DNA from 2 places in the Achromobacter sp. DH1f genome. Region 2 is predicted to be linked to the other one. Evidence: riboswitches for the same ligand, from Rfam matches in the RefSeq annotation. Region 2 holds a riboswitch; the other holds the start of a gene.
The links. Region 2 has a riboswitch for glycine ahead of gcvT (glycine cleavage system aminomethyltransferase GcvT). Riboswitches for the same ligand answer to the same signal wherever they lie in the genome.
Positions count from the first base shown of each region.

Region 1 (7,878 bases), on a different contig from region 2:
GCGGCTGGGCCTGCTGGACGCGGCACAGGCCGACATTGCGCTGGGCCGCGTGCGCCTGACCACCCGCGACGACGCCCGCGCGGACCTGGCCCACGCCCGGGTCGTGTTCGAAGCCGTGCCCGAGCGCCTGGACGTCAAGCGCGACACCTTCACCTGGCTGGGGCGGGCCTGCGCGCCGGACAGCGTCATCGCGTCCACCACGTCCACCTTCCTGGTGACCGAACTGGCCGCGTTGGTGCACACGCCCGCGCGCTTTCTGAATGCGCATTGGCTCAACCCGGCGTATCTCATTCCGCTGGTGGAAGTGAGCCGCGGCCCGCAGACGGCGGACGCCGCGTTGCAGGACCTGCTGGCGGTGCTGCGGCTGGCCGGCAAGACGCCGGTGCAATGCGCACCGGCGGCCGGCTACATCGTGCCGCGCATCCAGGCCCTGGCCATGAACGAGGCGGCCCGCATGGTCGAGGAAGGCGTGGCCAGCGCCGAAGACATCGACACCGCCGTGCGGCTGGGCTTCGGCCTGCGCTTCTCGGTGCTGGGCCTGCTGGAATTCATCGACTGGGGCGGCGGCGACATCCTGCATTACGCGTCCCGCTATCTGGCCGATGCCATCGACCCCCGCTTTGCCGCGCCGGACATCATCGCGCGCAACATGGAAGCCGGCCGCAACGGCCTGCGCGAAGGCCAGGGCTTCTACGACTACGCCGGCATGGACGTGGACGCCTACAAGCTGCGGCGGCTGGGAGAGCTGTGCGACCGGTTGCGCATCATGGGCTTGCTGCCGCGTCATGACGCGGCCCGGGAAAAGGGCGACGTTCGCTAAAGGGGCAACGGCCAGGGGCCAGGCAGCGCCGCCACACTGCTTACCCCGCCGTTCAACGATCCAGCGTCTCCAGCACCCGCAATGCCAGCCGCACGCGCGCCTCGTTGGGATAGTTGCGGTTGGCCAGGATCACGATGCCCTCCTTGCGCGACGGTACGAAGGCCACGTAGGCGCCAAAGCCGTTGGTGGCGCCGGTCTTGTTGATCCACGTCGCGGGCTGTGGCGCGCTCGGCGGCTGCAAGGCCTGCACCGGCAAGGTCTCGAAGGCCACCTTGGCCGAATTGCCGGCCACCAGGTCATCCACCGACACCGGGTAACGGTACTGCTCCCAGATCAGGTCCTGCGTCATCGCGCCCAACTGGTAGTAGCCCGTGTGCGTGGCCGCGATGGCGCGCTGGATGGTGGCACCCACCGGCGCCACGCCCAGGTTCACCTCGACAAAGCGGATCATGTCGCGGGCGGTCGATTTCACGCCATAGGCCTCGTCCGCCAGCACACCCGGATTCACCCGCACCGGCGCGTTCTGCTTGTTGTAGCCCCAGGCGTAGTCGGGCATTTTTTCAGGCGGTACGTTCACATAGGTGCTGCGCAAGCCCAGCTTGGGAAACAGGCCCTGCTCCAGCGCCGCCACGTAGGGCTGGCCCAGGCTGCGCGCGGCTACCACGCCCAGCATGCCGATGCTGGGATTGGCGTAGGTGCGGTGCGTGCCGGGCGCGTATTGCGGCGTCCAGGCCTTCAGATAGGCCATCAACTGGGCCGTGTCCTGCACGGCGTCCGGCACTTGCAAAGGAAAGCCGCCCGCCGTGTGCGTGGCCAGGTTGATCAGCGTGGTCTTGGCGAACGCGCTGCCTTGCAGTTCGGGCACATACTTGGCGGGGCTGTCGCCCAACGACAGTTTGCCCGAGGCCTCTGCATAGCCCGCCAACGTCACGGTGAAGGTCTTGCTGATCGAGCCCAGCTCGAACAGCGTGTCGGGCGATACCGGCTTGCGCGGTGCGCGCGAGGCATCGCCGTAGTTGAAAAAGCGCTGCTGGCCGTTGCGGGTGACGGCGATTGCCATGCCGGGGATGTCGTATTGGCGCATGACCTCGGCGACGGCGGCGTTGATCGCCTCGTCAGCAGCCTGCGGCGGCACCGCAGCGACTGGCGCGCCGGGCGCGGACGACGCTGGCGCTGGCTGCCCCGCCGCCATGGCGGGCCCGGCGCCTGCGGCCAGGGCCAGGAACCACATCGAAATACGGAATTTTTCTCTCAGGCGCATGCCATTCTTCCTATCGCGTCATACCGGCTGGCGCCGGCCGAATGGCGCCCAGTGTAGGACGAAATTGGCACATCCTAGTACTAACCCTAAGTCTCGTTCGGCCGAAATTTTGGCTATCCTGCTTCGGTCGATTCAAAACCCCGCAGAAGAGACTCGCCCCCGTGGCGGGCGCCGACGGAGCAACCGCCCCGGAAACTCTCAGGCAACAGGACTGCGCGGTGTAGACAATCTGGAGAGAGGCGCCAAGCGCGCCCACCGAAGGGGATCCCGCGGCGCACACCGCCCGGGTGAAGCTCTCAGGTACCAAGACAGATGGGGTGCTGCTGCCGGTTGGCCGCAGCCACGCTATCTGGAGCCACCATGCCCCGCATCGCCATCATCGGCGCCGGTATCACCGGCGTCACGTCTGCGTACGCCTTGAGCAAACTGGGTTACGACGTCACGGTCTACGACCGCCAGCGCTATCCCGCCATGGAAACGTCGTACGCCAACGGCGGCCAGCTGTCCGCCAGCAACGCCGAAGTCTGGAACAGCGCCGCCACCGTCATGAAGGGCCTGCGCTGGCTGGGCCGCCGCAACGCGCCGCTGCTGCTCAACCCGCGCTTCAGCTGGCACAAGTATTCGTGGCTGGCCCAGTTCATGGGGCAGATCCGCAATTACCGCCAGAACACCATCGCCACCACCCGGCTGGCCATCGAGGCGCGCCAGCACCTGTATGCCATGGCCGAGGAAGAAGGCATCGACTTCGACCTGGAACGGCGCGGCATCCTGCACATCTACCACGACGCCGCCAGCTTCGAGACCGCACGCCGCGCCAACGCGCTGCTGCGCGAAGGCGGACTGGAACGCCACGCGGTCACGCCCGACGAAGCACGCGCCATCGAACCCGCGCTGCAAACGGCCTGCCACGGCGGCTTCTACACGCCGTCCGATGCCACCGGCGACATCCACAAATTCACCAGCGGTCTGGCCCGCGCCTGCGTGCGCCGCGGCGTGCGCTTCGAGCAGGACGCCGACATCCGCGCCATCAGCCGCGACGGCCTGCCCTACGTATTGGACATTGCCCGCGAAGGCGGCACGCAACACGAACAGCACGAGGCCAGCGCCCTCGTCATCTGCGCCGGGGCCGCCAGCCGCCAGTTCGCGCGCCAGCTGGGCGACTCGTTGAACATCTACCCGGTCAAGGGCTATTCCATCAGCGTGCACCTGGACGAGCCCGACAGCCGCGCCGCCGCGCCCACTGTCAGCCTGCTCGACGAAGCCGCCAAGATCGTCACCAGCCGCCTGGGGGACCGCTTCCGCGTGGCCGGCACGGCGGAATTCAATGGCTTCAACATGGACATCCGCGCCGAACGCATCCAGCCGCTGGTGGACTGGACCCGCAAGCACTTCCCCGGCGTACGCACGTCACGCGTGGTGCCCTGGTGCGGCCTGCGCCCCATGACCCCCAACATGATGCCGCGCGTCGGCCCGGGCAAGCGGCCCGGCGTGTTTTACAACACCGGGCACGGGCATCTGGGGTGGACGTTGTCGGCAGCGACGGCGCAGATGCTTGCGGCGAGTGTGCGGGACGGGGTGGCGCTGGCGTAGCGCCTACCGCGCCAGCAACTGCGGCACCGACGACGCCAGCAACGTCAGCCCCGAACATGTCAGCAGCCCCAGCACCGTGCGCCGGAATGTCACTTCGGAAATGCCGATGTACAGGCGGGTGCCGAGCAGCGTGGGGATCAGCATGGCCGGCGCCACCACTGCGAACATGGGCGCCATGTCGCGGGTGACGATGCCGGTGGCCAGGTAGGTGGCCATCGTCACCGACAGCATCGCCAGGTTGAAGTTCTGGATCACGGCGCGCTGGGTGTCTTTGTTGAAACCGCGCAGCGTGCACCACAGCGTGGGCACGCTGCCCGCGAAACCGCCGATGCCGCCTAGCACGCCGCCGACCATGCCCACGGCGCCATCGCCCAGGCGGTTGCCGCGGATGCGCGGCAGCCGCTGCGACATCAGCATGACCGGGCACCACAAGGCCAGCAAGGCGCCCAGCACGGCCTTGAACCAGTCCATGTCCAGGTGCGGCAGCACCAGCACGCCCAGCGGAATGCCGGCCAGGCCGCCCGCCAGGAAAGGCCACAGCAGTTGCCAGTCAAAGCCCCGGCGCACCGAGAACACAGCCAGCAGTTGCCCGGTCAAGGCGCCGAAGACGGCCAGCGCGGCGGCCAGACGCGGGTCCAGCACCCAGGCCCAGAACGACATGGCCACCATGCCGAACGCAAAGCCCGACAGGCCCTGCACGAAGCCCGCCACCGCCGCGCCGATCGCCACCACCCATACCGCGTCCATGCCCTCTGTCTCCTTGGTTCCAGGGCCGGATGCGGCCTCTTGGTGTCATGACCGGGGATTCTAGGCAGCTGCGGCGCGCAGGGTTATTTGAAGTGCTGATGAGGGAATAGGTTTTCGATAATGGCGCGCCGAAGCCTCGCCCGAGCCGTCGAACCCGGTCCGCGAGCGTTCAGGCTAGCCTTGCAGGACCTCGTAGAAGCGCTCGGCCTCGCCCCGGTCACCCAGCACGGCGGTCAGTCGGTCGAGCACGGCGTCGCGGTAGGCCGGCTTGATCTCCCAGTCGTCGTCGCGCAGGTCTTCGTCCGCGTCCAGGTAGACCTCGCCCACGGCGGCCAGGGCGGCGGCCAGCGTCCAGAGGTCGGGCGCGATGTCGTCAGGTGCCCATGTGCCGGTGCCGTGCATCGCATACAGGATGCGGCCGCTGCCCGTGTCCAGGATGAAGGGATCGGCGTTCAGGTCGGCGATGACCAGCCAGTTGTCCTGCCAGGCCGGCACCCGTTGGCCGTTCGAGGCATCCCAGCGGTAGCCGGCCTGCAGATCCCACAGGCGGCTGAGCGCAGGAAAGCACACATTGGTTTCGGACAGCGTGACGCCGACCGGGCCGATGTGCGCGTGATAAGTCTTGCCCAACGGGCCGATGCGGGCATAGAAATCGGCCAGCGCGTCGGGCAGCGGGATATCGCCGCGCCATTCGTCGCGGCCTTGCGGGCGGAGTTCGCCGAAGCGGGCAAAGCCGTCCCGCAACGCGTCGATGTCGATCATGGCGGCCCTTGGGTCAAAGGTAGATCGTGCCGCGCAGGTACAGCGCCGCCTGGCCGCTGATGATGACGCGGCCGTTGCCGGGCAGTTCGCATTGCAGCTGCCCCTTGCGCGCCCCGCCCTGCTCGGCCGTCAGCGTCGTCTTGCCCAGGCGCTCGGCCCAGTACGGCGTGAGCGAGGTGTGGGCCGAGCCGGTGACGGGGTCTTCGTTGACGCCCACGCGCGGGCCGAACCAGCGCGACACGAAGTCGTATCGGGTGGACGGCGCCGTGACCGCCACGCCGCGCACGTCAAACGCGGCCAGCGCCGAGAAATCAGGCTTCAGGCCGTCGATCAGGGTTTCATCGTCGATGACCAGCAGATAGTCGTCGGTGCGGTACAGCGCCCGCGCGTCCTTCAAGCCCAGCGCTTGCAGCAGCGCGGCCGGGATGGCTTCGGCCACCGGTTGCTTGACGGGGAAATCCATCGCCAGCGCCTTGCCGGCGCGGCGCACCTGCAATTCGCCGCTGCGGGTCGAAAAGCGCAACAGGTCGTCCTTGACGCCCAGCTGTTCGAACAGCACCCAGGCCGTCGCCAGCGTGGCGTGGCCGCACAGGTCGACCTCGACCGCGGGCGTGAACCAGCGCAGCGCGTAGACATCGCCCTGGCGCACGAAGTAGGCGGTTTCCGACAGGTTGTTTTCTTCGGCAATGCGCTGCAACGTCGCGTCAGGCAGCCACGCGTCCAGCGGCACCACCGCGGCGGGGTTGCCGCCGAAGGGAGCGGCAGTGAAGGCGTCTACTTGGTAAAGGTCGAGCTGGGGCATGGGGAAATTCCTGTGTCGTACGCGATAAAGCAGCCGTTATTTTGCTACAAGGCGCAGGGCGGGTGCTTGCGGCGGCTTGCCCTGGGCTGCGCGTCTGGTTATTCCAGCCACTGGATTTTCGCCCGCCGACCCGATATGATGACGCTTCTTTCAAGACGCCCTCCCGGTCCGCCGGGAGGGCGTTTCTTTTGGCTTTTTCCAACCCAGAAGGAACCCTTGAAATGAACCATTCCCCCTCCTCCCATCCGAACGTCGGCAACGATGCCGCCGCGGCCAGCCTGTTGGGCTTTGTCCGCCACGGCCACGGCCCGGAACCCGTGCTGGTGCTGCACGACTGGCTGGGCGACCACGGCAACTACGCCGCGATGACGCCCTATCTGGACGGCGACGCCTGCACCTATGTATTCGCGGACCTGCGCGGCTATGGCCTGTCGCGCCATTTGACGGGCGCCTGCACGGTCGATGAGATCGCCGCCGATTGCCTGGCGCTGGCCGACCACCTGGGCTGGCCGCGCTTTAACGTGCTGGGGCATTCGATGACGGGCATGGTCACGCAGCGCCTGGCGGCGAGTGCGCCGGACCGCATCAAGCGGGCGATTGCCGTGTGCCCGGTGTCGGCCGCGGGCAATCGGCTGGGCCCGGACGCGTATGCGTTCTTTGCCAGCACGGCGCGCGACGACGAGGCCTTTTGCCGCCTGATGCAATACGTGACCGGCGGCCTGGGGCGCGGCTGGGCGCAGGCCAAGCTGCGGCGGCATCGCGCGTCGGTGGCGCCCGCCTGCCGCATTCCCTACCTGGACATGCTGGTCCACACGGATTTCGTGGACGAGGTGCGTGGGCTGACGACACCGTACCTGGTGATCGTGGGCGACAAGGACCCGGGGCTGGACGAAGCCGCCATGCGGCAGACGTTCCTGGCGTGGCATCCGAACGCCCAACTGCGGGTGATGCCGAACTGCGGCCATTACCCGATGCAGGAATGCCCGCCGGCTTTTGCGGCGCTGATCGAGGCGTTCCTGGCGGACAAGGCCGTCTGATCAGGCGCCGGCCCCGCGCAGCAGCGCCCCTACCTGTTCCAGTTCGGCCTCGCTACGCGCGCTGTAGCCGATGACCACGCCGGGCGGCATCGTCACACGCAGACAGAAGTCGGCCACCGACTGGATGCCGATGCCGCGTGCCTGTGCACGGCGCAGCAGGTCCGCCAGGTCCCTGCCGGGCGGCAGCCACCACACCAGGTGAAAGCCCGCCTGCTCGCCGCTGACCCGCAGCGGCGACGGGCCTGCGGCCTGTTGCAGCAGCCGCAGCAGCTGGTCGCGCCGGGCCGCGTAGACGGGCCGTACCCGGCGCACATGGCGGGCGAAGCTGCCGTCTTCCAGGAAGTTGGCCAGCGTCATCTGTTCGATGATGCTGTTGGACCGCCCCGTGGTGTGGCGCGTCCGCGTGAACGCCGCCACCAGCGGCCGCGGCAGCACCGCATAGCCGATGCGCAGCGCGTTGAACAGGGTCTTGTTGAAGCTGCCGCAGTGGATCACGCGGTCGGCGCTGTCCAGGCTTTTCAGGGCGGCCAGCGGCGCGCTGTCGTAGTTGAATTCGCTGTCGTAGTCGTCTTCCAGGATCCAGCTGCCGGTCTGCGCGGCCCAGTCCAGCAGTTCCAGGCGGCGCGACACGGGCATGGTGACGCCGGTGGGCGACTGGTGCGCGGGCGTGACGTGCACCAGCTTGACGCCGCGCTGGCGGCGGGCGCTGGCCACCGAAAAACCGTGCTCGTCGATCGCGATGGGCGTGATGCGGCGCGTGTACTGGCTGAACAGCGGCACGGCGTTGAGGTAGCCGGGGTCTTCCACCAGCACCTTGTCGCCCGGCGACAAAAGCACGCGGGCGGAGAGATCGATGCCG
Region 1 is NZ_AYMF01000006.1:38,928-46,805, reverse strand. Features, by position in the region: gene U858_RS0102910 (3-hydroxybutyryl-CoA dehydrogenase) at 1-820, shown strand, start outside; gene ampC (class C beta-lactamase) at 873-2,012, opposite strand; glycine riboswitch at 2,215-2,305, shown strand; glycine riboswitch at 2,307-2,397, shown strand; gene U858_RS0102900 (D-amino acid dehydrogenase) at 2,442-3,671, shown strand; gene U858_RS0102895 (sulfite exporter TauE/SafE family protein) at 3,675-4,418, opposite strand; gene U858_RS0102890 (SUKH-4 family immunity protein) at 4,593-5,180, opposite strand; gene U858_RS0102885 (PhzF family phenazine biosynthesis protein) at 5,194-5,982, opposite strand; gene U858_RS0102880 (alpha/beta fold hydrolase) at 6,204-7,019, shown strand; gene U858_RS0102875 (PLP-dependent aminotransferase family protein) at 7,020-7,878, opposite strand, start outside.
Region 1: another riboswitch for glycine. It lies ahead of U858_RS0102900 (D-amino acid dehydrogenase); the one in region 2 lies ahead of gcvT (glycine cleavage system aminomethyltransferase GcvT).

Region 2 (7,878 bases):
CAAAGCCGCGCCAGCGCCTTCATCCTGTCGATCGACGATGAAGAGTTCGACGTGGATTCGCCCGAGGACGTGGCCAGCGCGATCAAGAACTTGCGCATGTTCATCGGCGAACTGCGTTTCCGCAACGCCGACATCCCCATCTACCTGTACGGCGAAACGCGCACCTCGGAACACATTCCGAACGACATCCTGCGCGAACTGCACGGCTTCATCCACATGTTCGAGGACACGCCCGAATTCGTGGCGCGCCACATCATCCGCGAAGCCCGCAGCTACGTGGACAGCCTGCCGCCGCCGTTCTTTCGCGAGCTGGTCAAGTACGCGCAAGACGGTTCCTATTCCTGGCACTGCCCCGGCCACTCGGGCGGCGTGGCGTTCCTGAAGAGCCCGGTGGGCCGGATGTTCCACCAGTTCTTCGGCGAGAACATGCTGCGCGCCGACGTCTGCAACGCCGTGGACGAACTGGGCCAGCTGCTGGACCACACCGGCCCGGTCGCCGAATCGGAACTGAACGCCGCGCGCATCTTCCACGCCGACCACTGCTATTTCGTGACCAACGGCACGTCCACCTCGAACAAGGTGGTGTGGCATGCCAACGTGGCCGCGGGTGACGTGGTCGTGGTGGACCGCAACTGCCACAAGTCGATCCTGCACGCCATCACGATGACGGGCGCGATCCCGGTGTTCCTGCGCCCCACGCGCAACCACCTGGGCATCATCGGCCCGATCCCGCTGGAAGAATTCCACCCGGACAACATCCGCAAGAAGATCGAGGCCAACCCCTTCGCGCGCGAAGCGGTGAACAAGAACCCGCGCATCCTGACGCTGACGCAAAGCACGTACGACGGCGTCATCTACAACGTGGAAATGATCAAAGAGCAGCTCGGCAGCTATGTCGACACGCTGCACTTCGATGAAGCCTGGCTGCCGCACGCCGCGTTCCACGAGTTCTACAAGGACATGCACGCCATCGGCCAGGACCGCCCGCGCAGCCAGGATGCGATGGTGTTTGCCACCCACTCCACGCACAAGCTGCTGGCCGGCATTTCGCAAGCCTCGCAGATCATCGTGCAGGAATCCGAGACCCGCAAACTGGACCGCAACGTCTTCAACGAGGCGTACCTGATGCACACGTCGACCTCGCCGCAGTACGCGATCATCGCGTCGTGCGACGTGGCCGCGGCCATGATGGAACCCCCGGGCGGCACCGCGCTGGTCGAGGAAAGCATCCGCGAAGCGCTGGACTTCCGCCGCGCCATGCGCAAGGTGGAATCCGAGTTCGGCAAGAACGACTGGTGGTTCAAGGTCTGGGGCCCGAACCGCCTGGTGTCCGAAGGCATCGGCAACCGCGACGAGTGGGTGCTGGAAGCCAACGACCACTGGCACGGCTTCGGTGAAATGGCCGAAGGCTTCAACATGCTGGACCCGATCAAGGCCACGGTCATCACCCCGGGGCTGGACATGTCGGGCAGCTTCGGCGAAACCGGCATCCCCGCCGCGCTGGTGTCCAAGTACCTGACCGAGCACGGCGTGGTGGTCGAAAAGACCGGCCTGTACTCGTTCTTCATCCTGTTCACCATCGGCATCACCAAGGGCCGCTGGAACACGCTCTTGACCGCCTTGCAGCAGTTCAAGGACGACTACGACCGCAACCAGCCGCTGTGGCGCATTCTGCCGGACTTCTGCAAGGTGCATCGCCGCTACGAGCGCATGGGCCTGCGCGATCTGTGCCAGCAGATCCACGAAGCCTACCGCGAGCGTGACGTGGCCCGCCTGACCACCGAGATGTACCTGAGCGACATGGTGCCGGCGCTGAAGCCGTCCGACGCCTTTGCCCGCATGGCGCACCGCGAGGTCGAGCGCGTCGATATCGACCAGCTCGAAGGCCGCGTCACGGGCGTGCTGCTGACGCCGTACCCCCCGGGCATTCCGCTGCTGATTCCGGGCGAACGCTTCAACCGCACCATCGTCCAGTACCTGCAGTTCGCGCGCGAGTTCAACGAACGCTTCCCGGGCTTCGAAACCTACATCCACGGCCTGGCCGACGAAGTGGGTCCGGACGGCGAGAAGCGTTACTACGTCGACTGCCTGATCGAAGACTGATACGGGCCGACTGTTCCGATGTTCGATGTTGCCGTTCTCGGCGCCGGCGCCGCTGGCATGATGTGTGCAGCGGTCGCCGGCCAGCGTGGCTTGCGCGTGGTGCTGGTCGACCATGCCGAGCGCCTGGCCGAAAAGATCCGCATTTCCGGCGGCGGCCGCTGCAACTTCACCAACATCGGGGCGGGCCCGGCCAACTTCCTGTCCGACAATCCGCATTTCTGTCGCTCGGCCCTGTCGGGCTATACGCCGCAGGACTTCCTGGCGCTGCTCAAGCGCCACCATATTGCCTGGCACGAGAAGCATCGCGGCCAGCTGTTCTGTGACGATTCCAGCGAATCCATCATCGAGATGCTGCGCGCCGAATGCGACGCGGGCAGCGTGCAGTGGCGCATGGGCTGCCAGGTCGCCGAGGTGGCCCATGGCGAAGCCGGCTTTGAACTGCGCACCAGCCAGGGCCCGATCCGGGCGGCCAAGCTGGTGGTGGCCACCGGCGGCATGGCGATCCCGCAGCTGGGCGCCACCGACTTCGGCCTGAAGCTGGCGCGCCAGTTCGGCCTGAAGGTGGTCGAGCCGCGCCCCGCACTGGTGCCGCTGACCTTCGATGCGGCCCAGTGGCAGCCCCTGGCGGAACTGTCCGGCGTGGCGCTGGAGGTCAATCTGCAGACAGGGCAGGGCAAGACCCGCGGCGAATTCCTCGAAGACCTGCTGTTCACGCACCGCGGGCTGTCAGGCCCGGCGATCCTGCAGATCTCCAGTTTCTGGAAACCGGGCGAACCCATCGTCATCGACCTGGCGCCGGGGCGCGACCTGGCCGACGAACTGCTGGCCTCCAAGTCCGGCAACCGCCAGCAATTGCACACGGTGCTGGCCGGCCTGTGGCCCAAGCGCCTGGCCGATCGCTGGCTGCACCTGGCCGAGCAGGGCGGCAAGCCCGGCCTGGCGGCGTTGCGCCTGGCCGATGCGCCCGACAAGACCCTGCGCGCCCTGGCGCAGGACATCCACCAGTGGACGCTGGTACCCAGCGGCACCGCCGGCTACAAGAAGGCCGAAGTCATGCGCGGCGGCGTCGACACCCGCGGGCTGGACCAGAAGTCCATGCAGGCCAAGACCACCCCCGGGCTGTACTTCGTCGGCGAAGCCGTCGACGTGACCGGCTGGCTGGGCGGCTACAACTTCCAGTGGGCCTGGGCCTCGGGCGTGGCCTGCGGCAAGGCGCTGTAGGGCCGGCGCCCGCGTCGGCGGGCCGCCATTTCTCTTTCATTCTCGGACGATTTCCCGACGGCCATCCGCCAGGCGGCGCCTTGGTGCGTCTGCGCTGCGCAGCCGGCGGCGGCGCATAGCCCGCTTCTATGACAGCCATTGCAACGCAACCATTGTGATATCAAATAAAAATACATATCATTTATGTTTTCGATAATCAATCTGGCCCCGCATTCCGCGGCGCCGGTCTGACGGAGACATCTCATGGCCTACACCCTGCCGACCCTGCCCTACGCCTATGACGCGCTCGAACCCCATATCGACGCCATGACGATGGAAATCCACTACAGCAAGCACCACCAGACCTACGTCACCAGCCTGAACGCCGCCCTGGACGGCGCCGGCATCGCCACCGACGAGCCGGTCGAAGCGCTGGTGGCCCGCCTGGACCAGTTGCCCGAGGCGATCCGCGGCGCGGTGCGCAACCACGGCGGCGGCCATGCCAACCACAGCCTGTTCTGGTCCGTCATGTCGCCGCAGGGCGGCGGCGAGCCCGAGGGCGCGCTGGCCCGCGCGATCGATGCGGAACTGGGCGGCCTGGCCGCGTTCCGCGAGGCCTTCACCAAGGCAGCGCTGACCCGTTTCGGCAGCGGTTGGGCCTGGCTGTCCGTCACGCCGGCCGGCAAGCTGGTGGTGGAAAGCAGCGCCAACCAGGACAGCCCGTTGATGCAGGGCAACACCCCCATCCTGGGCCTGGACGTGTGGGAACACGCCTACTACCTGAAGTACCAGAACCGTCGGCCGGAGTACATCGGCGCCTTCTACAATGTCGTCAATTGGCCCGAGGTGGCGCGTCGCTACGCCGCCGCCATCGGCTGATCCGGCTTTGCGCGGGGGGCAGCGTTCCATGAACACATTCAGCCGTCATCGCATCCGGCCCGCGGCCACCAGCGTCAGCGTCTGGACGCTGGCGGTGCTGGTCGCCTGCCTGGGCCTGCATCAGCTGTGGGTCTACTTCGACGCGAACGCGCCGCATGTGGCGGACGCGCTGCTGGGCGGCATGGTCGCCGCTGGCGCCACGGCGGCGGGCACGCTGCCCATCCTTTTCGCGCGCACCATTCCCCAGAAAATGCAGGACAGCATGTTCGGCTTCGGCGCGGGCGTGATGCTGGCAGCCAGCGCGTTCTCGCTGGTGGCCCCGGGCATCGCGGCGGCCGAATCCCAGGGCGCCGGCCCCTGGGGCGCCGGGCTGACCGTCGGCGCGGCCATCCTGCTGGGCGCGGCCGCGCTGCTGCTGATGGATCGGCTGCTGCCGCATGAACACTTCATCAAGGGCCGCGAGGGCATCGAGGCGCACCGGCTGCGCCGCACCTGGCTGTTCGTCTTCGCCATTACCTTGCACAACCTGCCCGAAGGCCTGGCCATCGGCGTGGGCTACGCGGGCAACGATCCGGTGCGCGGCACCGCGCTGGCCACCGGCATCGCCATCCAGGACATTCCCGAAGGGCTGGTGGTGGCCGTGGCGCTGATCGCGGCCGGCTACAAGCGGTCGTTCGCGGTCGCGCTGGGCATGCTGTCCGGCCTGGTCGAGCCGATCGGCGCCGTGCTGGGCGCGGCGGTCGTGGGCTGGTCGGCGGCCATGTTGCCCTGGGGCCTGGGGTTCGCGGCGGGCGCCATGCTGTTCGTGATCAGCCACGAGATCATTCCCGAATCGCACCGCAAGGGGCACGAGGTCTACGCCACCTGCGGGCTGATGCTGGGTTTCGTGCTGATGATGCTGCTGGACACGGCGCTGGGCTAGGGGCCGGGAAGGGGTTGCACGCCGGGCTTGCCGGCTGCGCGGCGCTGGGCGAAGCGCGCGTTTCGCGGTATGCTTTCGCCGCTGTCACGCATGTTGCGGGAGAGAGCGGCTGCCAAGTGCGGCGGCCGCCGCCGAAGGCGCAATTCGCCCGGAATCGCTCAGGTATCCCATACCGCACATGTTTGCCCTGTCCCGGTTTTCGCCGTGCGGACGGGCAAAACAGTACTCTGGAGAGACCTGGCGCCGCTGCCCAATCAGGGACATAGCGCGCAGCCCAGGCGCCGAAGGTGCAAACCCGCCATGCGGGGCAACTCTCAGGCAAAAGGACAGAGGGGCGGAAGATTCAGCCGTTGCGCGGGGGCACATCGCCCGTCCGCCAGCGGCATTCCGTAACCCTGGCACCGCTGCCGCTCCGGAGTACCCGCGCATGTCCGCAACCCTCAAACGCACCCCGCTGGCCGACGAACACATCGCCTCTGGCGCCCGCATGGTCGATTTCGGCGGCTGGGACATGCCCCTGGCCTACGGCTCGCAACTGGAAGAACACCACGCGGTGCGCCAGGATGCCGGCATGTTCGACGTCTCGCACATGCTCAACGCCGACGTCACCGGCCCGGACGCCTTCGCCTTCCTGCAACGCCTGGTGGCCAACGACGTGGCCAAGCTGACGGTGCCGGGCAAGGCGCTCTATACCTGCATGCTGAACCCGCAGGGCGGCGTCATCGACGACCTGATCGTCTATTTCTTCGCCGCCGACCAATGGCGCGTGGTGGTCAATGCCGGCACGGCCGACAAGGACATGGCCTGGATGCAGCGCGTCAAGCAGGCCGGCAAGTTCGACGTCACCATCACGCCGCGCCGCGACCTGGCCATGATCGCCGTGCAGGGCCCCAATGCCCGCGCCAAGGTCTGGGCCGCGCGCCCCGCCTGGCAGGCCGCCAGCGAACCGCTGACCCCGTTCGTGGCCGCTCGCATCGGCGACGACACCCTGGTGGCCCGTACCGGCTACACCGGCGAAGACGGTTTTGAAATCGTGCTGCCCGCTTCTGAGGCCGTGCAGCTGTGGCGCGACCTGGTCGCCCAGGGCGTGCGCCCGGCGGGCCTGGGCGCGCGCGACACGCTGCGCCTGGAAGCCGGCATGAACCTGTATGGCCAGGACATGGACGAACTGACCCAGCCGGGCGAAGCCGCCCTGACCTGGACGGTGTCCCTGAAAAACCCCGAACGCCGCTTCATCGGTCGCGATGCGCTGGAACAATTCGCCACGCCCGCCGCCTTCGTCGGCCTGAAGCTGCAGGAACGCGGCGTCATGCGCGCCCACATGGCCGTGCGCACCGCGCAAGGCACGGGTGAGCTCACCAGCGGCACCATGTCGCCCACGCTGGGTGTGTCGATCGGCTTTGCCCGCCTGCCGCAAGGCGTGGCCGTGGGCGATACGGTCGAGGTCGACATCCGCGGCAAATGGGTGCCCGCCCTGGTCTGCAAACTGCCGTTTGTCCGTAACGGCAAAGCCGTCGAACACTCGTAAACTCGAAGCTTCGCGCCGCAGGCCCCCCGTGGCGGGCGGGCCGCCGGCGCGAGGCGCGCAACACCATTCTTCTACCCGAATCCCTCAGGAGTTCCCATGAGTCTGCCCACCGATCGCAAGTACACCCAGTCCCATGAATGGGTCAAAGCCGAAGGCGACGTGTTTGTCGTCGGCATCACCGATACCGCCCAGGACCAACTGGGCGACCTGGTCTTCGTCGGCGACGTCAAGGTCGGCGCCAAGCTGAACGCGGGCGAAACCGCCGGCGTGGTCGAGTCGGTCAAGGCCGCCTCCGACATCTACGCCCCGGTCGCCGGCGAGATCGTCGCGTTCAACGACGAACTCGAAAGCAACCCCAATCTGATCAACGAATCGGCCTTCACCGCCTGGATCTTCAAGATCAAGCCGGTCAACGCCGCCGATGCCGACAAGCTGCTGGACGCTGCCGGCTACGAAGCCGTCGCCAACGGCTAAGCCTGTCCGGACGGGTGGCGGCGCCAGGCGCCGCGCCCGTCCGCAAGATGCATCACCGTTCGTCCCCCGACGACACCTGCTACCCCGAGATCCCTCCATGTCGCGCGCCCTAGACACCCACACCGACTTCATTCCCCGCCACATCGGCCCCTCCGACGCCGACCAGGCCGCCATGCTCGCCGTGATCGGCAGCGCCAGCCTGGACGCCCTGATCGAAGAAGTCGTGCCGCCCAAGATCCGCAGCCAGGCCCCGCTGGCGCTGCCGCCCTCGCGCAGCGAAGCCGACGTGCTGGCCGAACTGAAGCAGATCGCCGGCCGCAACAAGGTCTTTCGCAACTACATCGGCCAGGGTTACTACGGCACGCAGACCCCCAATGTGGTCCTGCGCAACATTCTCGAGAATCCCGCCTGGTACACGGCCTACACGCCCTACCAGCCCGAGATCTCGCAGGGCCGCCTCGAGGCCCTGCTGAACTACCAGACCATGGTCGCCGACCTGACCGGGCTGGACATCTCCAACGCCTCGCTGCTGGACGAAAGCACCGCCGCCGCCGAAGCCATGACGCTGGCCCGCCGCGGCGCCAAGTCGCAGAGCCCGGTGTTCTTCATCTCGCGCCACGTGCACCCCCAGACCATCGAAGTCGTGCGCACGCGCGCCGAAGGCCTGGACATCGAAATCGCCATCGGCGACGAAGCCGAGGGCTTGCCGGAATGCTTCGGCGTGCTGCTGCAATACCCGCACAGCACCGGTTCGGTGTCCGACTATCGCAAG
Region 2 is NZ_AYMF01000026.1:68,064-75,941, forward strand. Features, by position in the region: gene U858_RS0122360 (arginine/lysine/ornithine decarboxylase) at 1-2,103, shown strand, start outside; gene U858_RS0122365 (NAD(P)/FAD-dependent oxidoreductase) at 2,122-3,324, shown strand; gene U858_RS0122370 (superoxide dismutase) at 3,568-4,182, shown strand; gene U858_RS0122375 (ZIP family metal transporter) at 4,211-5,104, shown strand; glycine riboswitch at 5,191-5,289, shown strand; glycine riboswitch at 5,322-5,444, shown strand; gene gcvT (glycine cleavage system aminomethyltransferase GcvT) at 5,532-6,632, shown strand; gene gcvH (glycine cleavage system protein GcvH) at 6,729-7,106, shown strand; gene gcvP (aminomethyl-transferring glycine dehydrogenase) at 7,204-7,878, shown strand, end outside.